One region of the Pseudomonas sp. AB39(2026) genome, then DNA from elsewhere that is predicted to be linked to it. Evidence: riboswitches for the same ligand, from Rfam matches in the RefSeq annotation. Region 1 holds a riboswitch; each other region holds the start of a gene.
The links. A riboswitch is a leader RNA that binds a small molecule or an ion and turns the genes downstream of it on or off. The one in region 1 is predicted to bind cobalamin.
Positions count from the first base shown of each region.

Region 2: linked by a shared signal. The riboswitch ahead of cobO (cob(I)yrinic acid a,c-diamide adenosyltransferase) and the one ahead of ACSAMW_RS03405 (CbtB domain-containing protein) in region 1 are both predicted to bind cobalamin.
Region 3: linked by a shared signal. The riboswitch ahead of ACSAMW_RS01335 (ABC transporter substrate-binding protein) and the one ahead of ACSAMW_RS03405 (CbtB domain-containing protein) in region 1 are both predicted to bind cobalamin.

Region 1 covers NZ_CP195212.1:770,616-774,888, forward strand. Annotated here, with positions in the region: gene ACSAMW_RS03390 (hypothetical protein) at 1-51, shown strand, start outside; gene ACSAMW_RS03395 (MBL fold metallo-hydrolase) at 215-1,198, opposite strand; gene ACSAMW_RS03400 (type 1 glutamine amidotransferase domain-containing protein) at 1,444-1,995, shown strand; cobalamin riboswitch at 2,128-2,329, shown strand; gene ACSAMW_RS03405 (CbtB domain-containing protein) at 2,411-2,599, shown strand; gene ACSAMW_RS03410 (CbtA family protein) at 2,610-3,296, shown strand; gene ACSAMW_RS03415 (cobalamin biosynthesis protein) at 3,306-3,707, shown strand; gene cobM (precorrin-4 C(11)-methyltransferase) at 3,742-4,273, shown strand, end outside.
Region 2 covers NZ_CP195212.1:1,415,775-1,420,047, forward strand. Annotated here, with positions in the region: gene bluB (5,6-dimethylbenzimidazole synthase) at 1-220, opposite strand, end outside; gene ACSAMW_RS06130 (cobyrinic acid a,c-diamide synthase CobB) at 217-1,527, opposite strand; gene cobO (cob(I)yrinic acid a,c-diamide adenosyltransferase) at 1,524-2,135, opposite strand; cobalamin riboswitch at 2,272-2,483, opposite strand; gene ACSAMW_RS06140 (PQQ-dependent sugar dehydrogenase) at 2,578-3,885, shown strand; gene ACSAMW_RS06145 (C40 family peptidase) at 3,911-4,273, opposite strand, start outside.
Region 3 covers NZ_CP195212.1:313,006-317,278, forward strand. Annotated here, with positions in the region: gene ACSAMW_RS01330 (FecCD family ABC transporter permease) at 1-426, opposite strand, end outside; gene ACSAMW_RS01335 (ABC transporter substrate-binding protein) at 423-1,430, opposite strand; cobalamin riboswitch at 1,596-1,784, opposite strand; gene ACSAMW_RS01340 (hybrid sensor histidine kinase/response regulator) at 1,900-3,921, shown strand; gene ACSAMW_RS01345 (DUF2254 domain-containing protein) at 4,017-4,273, shown strand, end outside.

The DNA.
Region 1 (4,273 bases):
GCTGGCGTCTGCGGCTGGGCGGTATCTCTGGCCTGGCTGTGGTGGGCCTGACCATGCGCCTTTCAGTCGCTCAGTGGTTTTCCCTGGCCTTGTGTGTAGGGCTGTGCATGTTGGTGGATGGCGAGCTTTGGCGAGGGCTGGGCGTTTAATGCGTCTGCGCTACCCTCTCTCTATCCTGGCACCGGTACCTCAGACTGGGCAGGGCTCACGTCGATCAAACGCTCGAAGCTTCACACGCTATGCGTTGCAACTCCCCTGCCTTATCCAACCGGTAACGGTCATAGTCTGCGGCCAGCAGCAAGGTCCCGTTATAGTGAGCCGCAGCCTCCGCCCTCAGCGCTTCAAGGGTCAGGCCAGGCCGGCCAGTCACCTGGTAGCGCGGGCTGAAATGGGTTAATACCAGGTTAGGCAACCCAGCTGAGGCGGCAAAGCGGGCAACCGCCGCTGCACTGCTATGACCATGGTGTTCCTTCCCACGCGCTACCGCTTGGGTATAGGTTGCCTCGTGCACCAGCACCTGGGCCCCTTCGCAGGCATGCCTAAGTAGCGCGGGCTCTGCATTGTCCCCCGCCACTACGATGCACTGAGGCGGCTGCTCAAAGCGCAGGTAGGCTGTGGGTGTCAGTACTCGGCCCTGGTGGTGCACCGCTTCGCCTCGCATCAATGCCCCCCACGCTGGGCCTCGCGCTACCCCATCAGCCGCCAGCCGCGCAAGGTCCAACTGGGGGCGAGCGGCGGCTTCAGTAAAGCGGTAAGCATACGAAGGCACACGGTGAGCCAAGGGCGTGGCGCTCACGCTCAAGCCTGCATTGACCCATGGCGGGCCCGTTACCAGGCTTGGTGTGGCGTGAAAGCGCAAGGGAAACGGCACGTGTGTTTCGGTGAGATCAAACGTACTGAGCAACCAGGCCTTGATACCGGCCGGGCCAATGATGTCCAGAGGCTGGGTACGCCCCTGCAGGCCGGCGCTGGCCAGCAGCCCAGGCAATCCATAACAGTGGTCCCCATGCACGTGGGTGATGAAGATCCCGCTCAACTGGCGCAGGGACAAGGGCGTACGCAGCAGCCGGTGCTGTGTACCTTCGCCACAGTCAACCAAGTACCAGGCCTTGCCTTGGCTTGCCAGTATCGCCAGGCCACTGACGTTGCGCGCCCGGGTGGGGGTGCCAGAGGAGGTGCCAAGAAACATCAGTTCCATCAGAGGTCCTTTCAAAAGCGTTGGGCCATGAAACCACATTCGATGCCCGCGCCGCCCGCTCCGTGAGCGTTGGTGTTCAAACAGGGGCGGCTGACGTGCTTAGACCCCATGGCCCACGGCAAGCATCCAGCCAGTGCCTGGCCTGCACAGGGCGCAATTTTCCTGAACTTTGCTTGCCTTGGCGCTTTCCCAAAACCATGGCGCCCAGCAAAGGGCCACCTTCCCACCTTTCTACAGGAGCTCATATGAGCAGCAAACGCGTACTGATCATCACTTCCAACACCGGCATCGAGCGCGACGAGCTGGTCAAACCCCTGGAAGCTCTCAAGGGCGCTGGCCTAACCGTGACCCACGCGTCGGTCAAGGGCGGCACCACGCAGACCTTCGTACAGGACACTGAGAAAGACCGGACCGTGGAATCCACGGCAAAACTGGCAGACCTCAAGGCTGATGATTTTGACGCCTTGGTGATTCCTGGCGGTACCGTCAACGCTGACACCCTGCGCCAGGACAAAGATGCTCAGGCTTTGGTAAAGGCGTTCGCTGACGCAGGCAAAACCGTTGCCGCAATCTGCCACGGCCCTTGGCTGCTGATCGATTCAGGCGTGATCGAAGGCAAGACTCTAACGTCTTACCCTAGCGTGAAAACTGACCTGCTCAATGCCAAGGCGGCAGGGTGGGAAGACACTGAGGTATTCAAATGTGGTGCCAACGGCTGGACGCTAATCACGTCCCGCACCCCAGATGACCTGCCTGCATTTAATCAGGCCATTATCGAGGCGCTGCAAGCCGCGTAATAAAGCCCCGTATTCATTTGCCCGCGCAAGCGGGCTTTTTTAGGTTCTTCACGGATCACTGAGGACGTTATTGTCCAGACCCCGTGAAGAACTTTGTTTTTCCTGTTTGACGCTCCCTCGAGGGCATGCTTTGCTTACACCTTTCGTTCGGGTGCCCTTCACAGGGTGAAACGGGAAACCGGTGCGCCGCCAGGCCAGTCCGGTGCTGCCCCCGCAACGGTAAGCGAGCGCGCTTCATATCCACTGTGCCAGGCATGGGAAGGGGAAGCGGACCGTCAACACTACGGTGTTGCCCCTCGCAAGCCCGGAGACCGGCCCGACGGACATCATTGACACACCTGCGGTGGGCGGGCTGTCCGGCCCCGCCTTTGGCAGGGTTTCGGCGCCTGCCTGTCCTTTACCTGAGGGAAGCGCCATGTCCGCCCACGCTACAAGCCATCTCGTTGCTCAACCTGCTGCTACCCTCACCCAGCGTATTGCTGCGGCGTGCCTGGCCACCGTGTTAGGCGCTGGCTTGGTCTATTTTGCCGGGTTCTCCCACCTGCCTGCCGTGCACAATGCTGCACATGATACGCGCCATAGCGCTGCATTCCCTTGCCACTAAGGTGCTTGCCATGATTACACGTATTCTGCGCACCGCCGGCTTTGCGGGGTTGTTCGCGGCGCTGTTGCTGACGGTGATGCAAAGCCTGTGGCTTACGCCGCTGATTCATACGGCCGAAACCTATGAGCACGCAGCCCCTGCCGGCCATGAGCATGGAGGTGCCAACACCGCCGAGCACGTCCATGAAGAAGCCGCCTGGGAGCCTGAAGACGGCTGGCAGCGCGTGCTGTCCACCACCGGCGGCAACCTGGTGGTTGCCGTGGGCTTCGGGCTGATGCTGGCCGGGCTGTATACGCTGCGTGCGCCGGGCCGCACGGCTGAAGGGCTGCTCTGGGGCCTTGCCGGCTATGCTGTGTTTACCTTGGCGCCCACGTTGGGCCTTCCGCCGGAACTGCCAGGCACCGCTGCAGCCGACCTCGCTTCACGCCAGGTCTGGTGGGTCGGTACAGCGGCTTCCACTGCCGTGGCGCTGGCGCTGATGGTGTTTGCCCGGGGATGGCCCTTGAAGCTGGCTGGGGCTGTGCTGCTCGTGATCCCTCACCTGGTCGGCGCCCCTCAACCGGCCATCCATGAAAGCCTCGCGCCCGAGGCGCTGGAAGCCCAATTCCGCTGGGCAGCGCAGTTGACCAACGTGGCGTTCTGGTTGGCGCTCGGGAGTGCAACGGCCTGGCTGTTCCGCCGTTCGGCGCGGGCCTGATCACTGGTTATGGGGCATCCCTGGCTGGTCGCAGGGCTTGGCTGCCGCAGGGGCTGCCCTGTAGAGGTGTTGCAAGCGCTACTGGAACAGGCCCTTGCCCAAGTGGGCGCTACGCTATGTGACGTGCAGGGCATTGCCTCGCTGGACAGAAAATGCGGCGAACCTGGGCTGGTAGCCCTTGCAGTGAGTCAGGGCTTGCCGTTATCAGGCTACTCGGCCAGTGCCCTGGCGCCCTACGAGCCGCTGCTGAGCCACCGCTCATGGGTGAGCCTGCAACATACCGGTTGCCTTGGCCTGGCGGAAAGTGCCGCATTGGCCCATTGCGAGGCGCTCAGCCAGCGAACACCCAAGTTGTACCTGGCCAGGCTCTGTGCCAGCCATGCAACGGTCGCCCTGGCCATCGCAACATGAAATTTACTCAACCTTCATAGGCAGCCAACCTGCAATGACCGTCTATTTTATCGGCGCCGGCCCCGGCGATCCCGACCTGATCACTGTTAAAGGCTTGCGTCTGCTGCGTCAGTGCCCTGTGATCATTTATGCAGGCTCTCTAGTGCCCGAAGTATTACTGGAGGGCCATCGTGCAGAGCGTGTAATCAACAGTGCGGCGCTGGACCTGGAGGCCATCGTCCAGGAAATCGCCCAGGCCCACTCCCGTGGGCAGGATGTCGCACGCGTGCATTCTGGTGACCCTGGCCTCTACGGCGCCGTGGGTGAGCAGATCCGGCACCTGAGGGCCTTGGGCATACCGTTTGAAATTGTCCCGGGTGTGACAGCTGTCGCCGCATGTGCCGCGTTGTTGGAGGCAGAGCTCACTCTGCCAGGGGTGTCCCAGACTGTCATCCTCACGCGCTATGGTACGCGCTCCCCGATGCCCGCAGGCGAGGCCTTGGCGGATCTGGCGCGTCACCAAGCGACCATGGCCATTCATTTGGGGGTCAGCCACTTGCCGGCTATTGTGAACACCCTGATGCCCA
Region 2 (4,273 bases), 650 kb from region 1:
CCAGTTGGTGAATCGCACTGCGAAGGGCCAGGCTGCGGATACGGATAAAGCGCCAGGGCTGCATCAGCCCTACGCTTGGCGCCTGGTGAGCCGCCAGCAGCAGGCGTTGCAATACGTCAGGCGCTACCTCCCCGCCTATGAAATGGCGCATGTCCCGCCGTTCGGCAATGGCGCGGTACACGGCTGCTTTCTCCGCGTCGCTGTAGGCGTGCTCGCTCATGCTGCCACCTCAGCGGGGCGAAGCAACGCCGCGCTGGCGGCAAGGTTGGACGGAAAGTAGAAATGCACATAGGAGGCCGTTAGCCGGCCCACGCGGTAGATCGCCTCGGCACCTCGCCCGCCGTTAGGGCTGCGGCCACGGGTAGTAGGTGCCCAAGGCGATGTGGTCAGGGAATGGTGGTAGGTGTGCCCTCTCAGGCACCCCTCATCCAGCTGCACGTCCTGCAAGGCCAGTGCAGCCAGGCGTTTTTGTAGCACCGCCTCGCCAGGCATCAGCCCAAGAAGGCTGGCGCGTTCGCCTTCCACACTGGTCAGCCCGTCCAGCAGGTACAGCATGCCACCGCATTCGGCCAACAGCGGTTTATCTGCACGATGGTGCCCGCGAATCGCCTCCAGCATCGGGGTATTGGCGGCCAGCTGATGGTGATGCAACTCCGGGTAGCCGCCCGGCAGGTAAAGGCTGTCGCACGGCGGCAGCCCCTCATCAACCAAGGGCGAGAAGAAGACCAGCTCGGCACCCATGGCCCGAAGTGCGTCCAGGTTGGCGTTATAAAGGAAAGCGAAGGCTTGGTCGCGGGCAATGGCAACGCGTACGCCCTGCAACAGCCGCGCCGGGGCCTCAGGCTCAGGGGGGCTGAAACACACAGGGGGTGGCAACGCATCATCGCAGGTGGCCGCCAGCGCCTGAGCTGCGGCATCGAGCCGGCGATCCAGGTCTTCCAGTTCGCTGGCCTGCACCAGGCCCAGGTGCCGGCTGGGCAAGTTGATCGCCTGCTCACGCGGCAAGCCACCGAACCAGCGCAGGCCTTCGGTGAGGCTGTCGCGTAACAGCTGGCTGTGACGTTCGCTGCCCACTCGGTTGGCCAGCACGCCCACGAAGGACAACGCCGGCCGGTAGCGGGCCAAACCCAAGGCCAGCGCACCGAAGGTCTGAGCCATAGCCGTACCGTCGATCACGCCCAGCACGGGCACGCCCAGTTCGATGGCCAGGTCTGCACTGGAGGGAAGGCCGTCGAACAGCCCCATCACCCCTTCGATCAGGATCAGATCTGCCGTTTCTGCCGCCTCCCACAGCAGGCGGCGACTTTGCGCTGCGCCTACCATCCACAGGTCCAGCTGGTACACCGGCGCGTCGCTGGCACGCTCGAGAATCATGGGGTCGAGAAAATCTGGCCCACACTTGAACACGCGTACCTTGCGGCCGCGGTTGCGATGCAGGCGCGCCAGTGCGGCCGTGACCGTGGTTTTACCCTGGCCAGAGGCAGGCGCGGCGATGAGTACTGCAGGACAGTGCCGGGCTGTACTCACCACTCGATACCCTTTTGTGCCTTGATACCTGCCTTAAAGGCGTGTTTGACCACGCCGATTTCGCTGACCGTGTCAGCCGCCTCCAGCAATTCCGGGCGGGCCGTACGGCCTGTAACGATGGCATGTTGCAAGGGTGGGCGCGCCTGAAGGTCCGCTAACACGGCGTTCACATCCAGGTAGCCATGCTTGAGGGCGATATTGAGCTCATCAAGCAGCACGAAATCCACGGCAGGGTCGGCCAGCAAGCCTTTAGCAACTGCCCAGGCGGCCTCAGCGGCGGCAATGTCACGTTGGCGATCCTGGGTCTCCCAGGTAAAGCCTTCCCCCATCACATGAAAGCTGACCTCCTCTGGAAAGCGGCGGAAGAACGCCTCCTCGCCCGTGGAGTTGCGCCCCTTGATGAACTGCACCACCCCGCAGCGCATGCCATGGCCCATGGCGCGGGCCAACATGCCAAAACCGGAGCTGCTTTTACCTTTGCCATTTCCGGTCAGCACCAACAGCAGGCCGCGCTCGTCAGGGGAGGCGGCAATACGGGCGTCCATTACAGCCTTCTTGCGCACCATACGGGCCTGGTGGCGTTCGTCACGCTCGGGAGTGTCGTTCATGTGCTGCCAGGTCCTTCACTGCGGTCACTGGCGGGTGCGCACCGACGCTATGCCTCAGCCCTACGGGGAAGCATGGCGTGGATGCCGCGCTCACCCGCACGGCGATCTGTACTGTAATAAGGCGGGTTGCATCGCTCGCCCGATAAGGTTTCAGGCCGGTCTCCGGGCTTGTGAGGGGGCCGTTATACCCCACCGGCGCGCCTTCCCGGTTATCCCAGTGGCCTGTGCGGCGGTGTTCACTCACTTACCGTTGCGGGGGCAGCGCCGGCCTTGCCCTAGGCTCACCGGCTTCCCTGTTTCACCCTGGCGCGCGAAGGTGGCCGGGGCACCTGAAACAATCGCGCAGGGTAAGGGGTTGGCCCAACAGCGTCAATTAAACATGTTGAACCTCCACCGCCTCGCTGCCTCTACGGTACACAACCCGGCTGCCAGGAAGCACACCATGCACATGTCCCGCCTTGCCTTAACCGTTGTACTTGCCGCCAGCGTGGCGGCGTGCGGCGAAAGCTCGAAACTGCAAGTGGCCGATGGTACAGGCCCTTCACCTAAACTCCCCGAACCCAACAAGACCCTGATCCCCACTGTCAATATTGCCCCGGCCGTGGGTTGGCCCCAGGGCGCCAAGCCCAAGGCTGCGCCCGGCACCCAGGTGAAGGCCTTCGCTGAGGGGCTCAACCACCCCCGCTGGCTGTACGTATTGCCCAATGGCGATGTGTTGGTAGCAGAAACCAACGCGCCACCCAAACCCGACGACACCAAAGGGATTCGAGGGTGGGTGATGGAGAAAGTCATGGGGCGTGCCGGGGCGGCCGTGCCCAGCCCGAACCGCATCGTGCTATTGCGCGACAAGGATGGCGACGGCGCAGCGGAAACCCATGAAGTGTTCCTGCAAAACCTCAATTCGCCTTTCGGCATGGCGTTGGTGGGCCAGAACCTGTACGTAGCAGACACGGACAAGATTCTGCGCTTCAACTACACCCCAGGCGCCACTCACCTGGACAGCGACGCCCAGACCGTCACCGACCTGCCCGCCGGCACGATCAACCATCACTGGACCAAGAACATCATTGCCAGCCGCGATGGCAAGAAGCTGTACGCGACCGTGGGTTCCAACAGCAACGTGGCCGAGAATGGCCTGGACAATGAGCAAGGCCGCGCCGCCATTTGGGAAGTGGACCTTGCCACTGGGCAAAAGCGCCTGTTTGCCAGCGGCTTGCGCAACCCCAATGGCCTCGCCTGGGAGCCCACGTCTGGCAAGCTTTGGACAGCCGTAAATGAACGGGACGAGATCGGCAGCGACCTGGTGCCGGACTACATCACCTCTGTAAAGGACGGCGCGTTCTACGGCTGGCCGTTCAGTTACTACGGCCAGCACGTGGATGTGCGTGTCGAACCTGGAAACCCGGACATGGTGCAAAAAGCGATTGCGCCTGATTTTGCGGTAGGGCCCCATACCGCCTCCCTGGGTTTAGCCTTCGCCCAGCCCGGCCAACTGCCGGCACCTTTTGATAAGGGCGCGTTCATTGGCCAGCATGGCTCTTGGAACCGCAAGCCACATAGCGGCTACAAGGTGTTGTTCGTCCCCTTTGCCGACGGCATGCCAAGCGGCCAGCCCGTGGACCTGCTAACGGGCTTTCTCAATGACAAGGAAGAAGCCATGGGCCGCCCGGTCGGTGTAGTCGGCGACAACAAAGGCGGATTGCTGGTCGCCGACGACGTAGGCAACAAGGTATGGCGTGTGACCCGGTAATAGCGGCCAGGCCCAGCCAGGGCCGTTATGGCAGTGCTGTTTGTGCCAAGCGCTCTGGCTGGATCACCCGCTTGGCAGCCAGGTAGGCTTTCTGCCAATACGGTTTGTTCAGGTATTCCAGGCGTACCGTACCACCGGTGCGCGGTGCGTGAACGAACCGCCCTTCCCCCACGTAGATACCGGCATGGCTCACCTGCCCATTGCGTTGCGTCGAGAAAAATACCAGGTCGCCGGAACGCAGGGCGTTGCGGTCGATGGTGGGCGAATGCATGGCAATCAGGTCACGGGTGGTGCGTGGCAACGCGATGCCTGCCGCGTCGTGGTACACAAACCCGATCAGGCCACTGCAGTCGAAGCCAGCGGCAGGCGTGTTGCCTCCCCAGCGGTA
Region 3 (4,273 bases), 460 kb from region 1:
GCGCGACGCGCGGGCCAGCACGATAACCAGGGTAAAGGCCAGCAGTGCCCCGAGAAATGACCCTACTGATAGTGAGATCAAGCCACCGCCGATACCCAGTACCGATACCAGCACCGCGCCGGTAGACGCGCCGGCCGAAATGCCCAGTAGGTAGGGCTCGGCCAGGGGGTTGCGTAATAACGCTTGCAGTATCACCCCGCAGATGGCCAGGCCTGCGCCACAGGCAGCCGCTACCAAGGCGCGTGGCAGGCGGTAATTCCACACAATACCCACGTCGATGGGGTCCAGCGGGTAATGAGCCCCGGCCAACTGGTTGGCCAATACCTTCAGCACCTGGCCAAACGGCAGGGCTGTTTCGCCCATGGCCGTGGCAGCCAGTAGCGCCCCAGACAGCAGCAGGAGGCTCCACCCCCAACCTGGCCTCATGGGCGGTAGTGCTCCCGGGCTTCGGCCAGCTGTTCGATACCGTCGAACAGGCGGGTACTGGCCTGTAACGCATCGGCGTCAACGATCAGGATGCGATCATGCTTGACGGCGTCCATGTTGCGTGTGACTGGGTCGCTTTTGAGAAACGCCAGCTTCTTCTGGTAGTCGTCGGCCGGGAAGCGGCGACGCTCCATACGTGCGATCACGATAAAGTCGGGGTTGGCCTTGGCCAAAGTTTCCCAGCCCACGGTCGGCCATTCTTCAGTGGACGTGACCACGTTGCGTATCCCCACGGCGTTGAGCAGGTAATCGGCCACGCCTTGCTGGCCAGCCACGAAGGGGTCTGTGGCCAGGGCTGCGCTGGAGAACCACACCACCGCCGTAGGTGCTTTGACGGCGCTGGCCTGGGCACGTGCCGCCGCGCGCGCAAGCCGTGCCTTGTAATCCGCCACCAAGGCTTGGCCACGGTGGTCCACGTCGAAGATTTTTGCCAGCTCAAGCACGCTGGTGTAGAGCGTGTTGATATCAAAAGCTTGCAAGCGCGTACCGTCTGCGCCTTTGAGGTTGTCCTTGCCGACACAGTCGGAGGGCATCAGGTAGGTAGGGATGTTGAGGTCGTGGAACTGCTCTCGCGTACCTACCGCGCCTTGGGGGCCGACCATCCATTCGAACTGAACCGCTACCAGCTGGGGGCGCTTGCCAATGACGGCTTCGAAGCTGGGCTCGTTGTTGGCCAGGCGTTCCACCTTGGCATTTAGGGCGGCATATTCAGGCTTAACCGCATCGAACCACAGGGACGTGCCCACCAGGCGATCACCCAAGCCCAATGCGTAGAACAGCTCCGTTCCGGCCTGGCCGATGGTGACCGCACGCACCGGTGCCTGGTCGAACGTTAGAGCCTTGCCGCAGTTCTGCACGGTGAGTGGGTACTGGGTAGGGGCTGCCAGAGCGGATGTGGCAATGCTTGCCAACAAGGCAAGGGCAGGATAGGCAGGCAGTTTCACAGGCAAACGCTCCTGAAAGGGCAGAGGGGGCGCAGTGCAAAAAAGACCTGCCCGCAAGCGCTGCCTGGCCAGGGGCGGGCGCACGGGGGTGCCTTTTCCGGACACCCCGCCGGTAAGTGATTGATTAGGCTGTGGACGAAAGGTCGGCAAGCGTAGCCAGCTGTCGTGCACAGCTTAAGGCCGGCAGGTCTCCTGACTGGCGTTTCCCCGCCGCCCCAGCCTTCCCAGGCAAAGCCCAGTGGCATGTATGGAGCAGGCTCGGCGCCTACAGTTGCGGGGGCAGTTCCGTTTTGGGCCTGAGCCCTTCGGATTCCCTGTTAGTTCCTTTCGGAAACCGGCGCCGGAATAGTAAACCATTGCGGTGTATTGGCAACCCGGCCAGGGCAATGGTCATACAAAGCCTGGGGCCAAACCGGTATCATGGCCCAGCCGACATCGGCACGCATTGAGCGAGAGGGTAGTAACGGCTATGCATCAGCACTTCTGCCTTGAGGGCGGCGGGGAATGTGGCGAACGGCTGCGCGCCTTGGACTGGGCCCACAGTGCCCTTGGCCCGGTGGCTCAATGGCCGCTGTCCCTGAAAACGGCCGTGCAGATCGTGCTCAGCTCGCAGTTTCCCATGATGGTGCATTGGGGGCCGGCGCTTATTACCTTCTACAACGATGCCTACGCGCCCAGCCTGGGCCATAAGCACCCTGGCCACCTTGGGCAGCCCGCCCGGGAATGGTGGGCCGAGATGTGGGACCAGCTCACGCCTATTTTCGATCAGGTTCTAGGGGGGCAAGCGTTTTACGTGGAGGACGCTCGCTACACGCCCGACCGCGATGGCGTGGCCGAAGAAGCGTTCTTCACCCATTGCCACAGCCCCCTGTGGGATGACAACGGCAAGGTGGCCGGCATCTTTCTGGTAGTGACCGAAACCACACGGGGTATTCTGGCCGAGCGGCGCCTTAAGGAGCTGAACGCTCACCTTGAAGGGGTGGTGGCCGAACGCACCGAAGACCGCAACGCTTTGTGGCAGCTGTCCCAGGACCTGATGCTGCGCTGCACCGTAGAAGGCGTGATCACGGCGGTCAACCCGGCCTGGACCCAACTGTTGGGCTGGACAGAGGCCGAGTTGCTGGGCAACACCCTGTTCGCCTTCATACATGACCACGATCAGGTGAGCACGGCCCAGGAAGCTCGTGACCTGGGTAATGGCATGGAATACTCACGGCTGGACAACCGCTACCGGCACAAGGATGGCAGTTACCGCTGGATCAGTTGGTCCAGCCGCGCAGGTGATGGCGTGATCAACGCTGTAGGCCGCGACATCACCCAGGACAAGCAACGCATCGAAGCCCTGGCCGCTGCCGAAGAGGCCATGCGGCAATCACAGAAAATGGAAGCCGTAGGTCAGTTGACCGGTGGTGTAGCCCATGACTTCAACAACCTGCTGACCATTATTCGGTCGTCAGTGGACTTTCTCAAACGTCCCGCGCTGAGCGAAGAGCGGCGGCAGCGCTACCTTACGGCTGTCTCCGATACTGTGGAGCGTGCCAGCAAGCTCACGGCCCAGCTTCTGGCCTTCGCCAGGCGGCAGGCGCTCAAGCCTGAAGTGTTCGAGGTGGGCGCCAAGTTGCATGCCCTGGCGGACATGCTCAACACCCTGATGGGCGCCCGTATTACCGTTATCACCGAGCTGCCCGTCACGGCCTGTTTCATCGAAGCCGATACCAATCAGTTTGAAACGGCCCTAATCAACCTGGCGGTCAATGCACGAGATGCCATGGACGGTGCGGGCACGCTTATTGTGGAGTTGCGCCACGGCGTTCCGCTGCCAGCGATTCGCGGCCATGCCCCGGCCGCCGGCCCCTTTGCCGAAATTGCCCTGACTGACACGGGCGAGGGGATTTCGGACGATACGGTGGCCCGTATTTTCGAGCCGTTTTTCACCACCAAGCAGGTAGGCAAAGGGACTGGGCTGGGGCTCTCCCAAGTATTCGGGTTTGCCAAACAGTCGGGCGGTGATGTCACGGTGACCAGTGTTGTGGGCCAGGGCGCACGTTTTAGCCTGTACCTGCCGGAAGTCCAGGTGCAGGTGGCGCCGTATACCCCTGTGCCAACCGTAACGCAAGCGGCTCTGGGCACGGGGCAGCGCGTGCTCGTGGTGGAGGACAATATCGAGGTGGGCCGCTTTGCCACCCAGATGCTAGAAGACCTGGGCTACTCCCCTACGTGGGCCGTGAATGCCGAAGACGCAGTGGCCCTGCTGGGCCAGCACGGTGCCGGCTTCGATGTGGTGTTCTCTGATGTGGTGATGCCGGGCATGGGCGGCATCGAGCTGGCCAAATGGCTGGTGTCGAACTTGCCACAGCTTCCCGTGGTGCTGGCCACCGGGTACAGCCATGCGCTGGCCCTGGGCGGTGCTCAGGGCATCGAGCTGCTGCACAAGCCTTACTCCACTGAAGAGCTGGGCCAGGTGCTCAAACGGGTGATCACCAAGGCCTGAAACTTTCCTGCACGGCGCGTACCCAATGGCCAGGTAGCGGCCCAAGGCGCAACGCCTGCCTGCTGTGTCTGCCTCCTTCTGCCAAGGTACGTTCCATGATTGCTCGATGGCGCTGGGCCGCGCGTCAACTGACCAAGCGCCTATGGTTCCGGGCCAGCCTGTTCTCCCTGGTCGGTGTAGCGACCGCGCTGCTGGCGATCCTGTTCAGGGATTTGGTACCCCCGTCCCTCCCAGCCAAGGTAGGGGCCGATTCGGTCGACAAGATCCTGTCCATCATTGCCTCCAGCATGCTGGCCGTGACTACCTTTTCTCTTAGCACCATGGTGAGTGCCTATAGCGCGGCCAGCAGTGG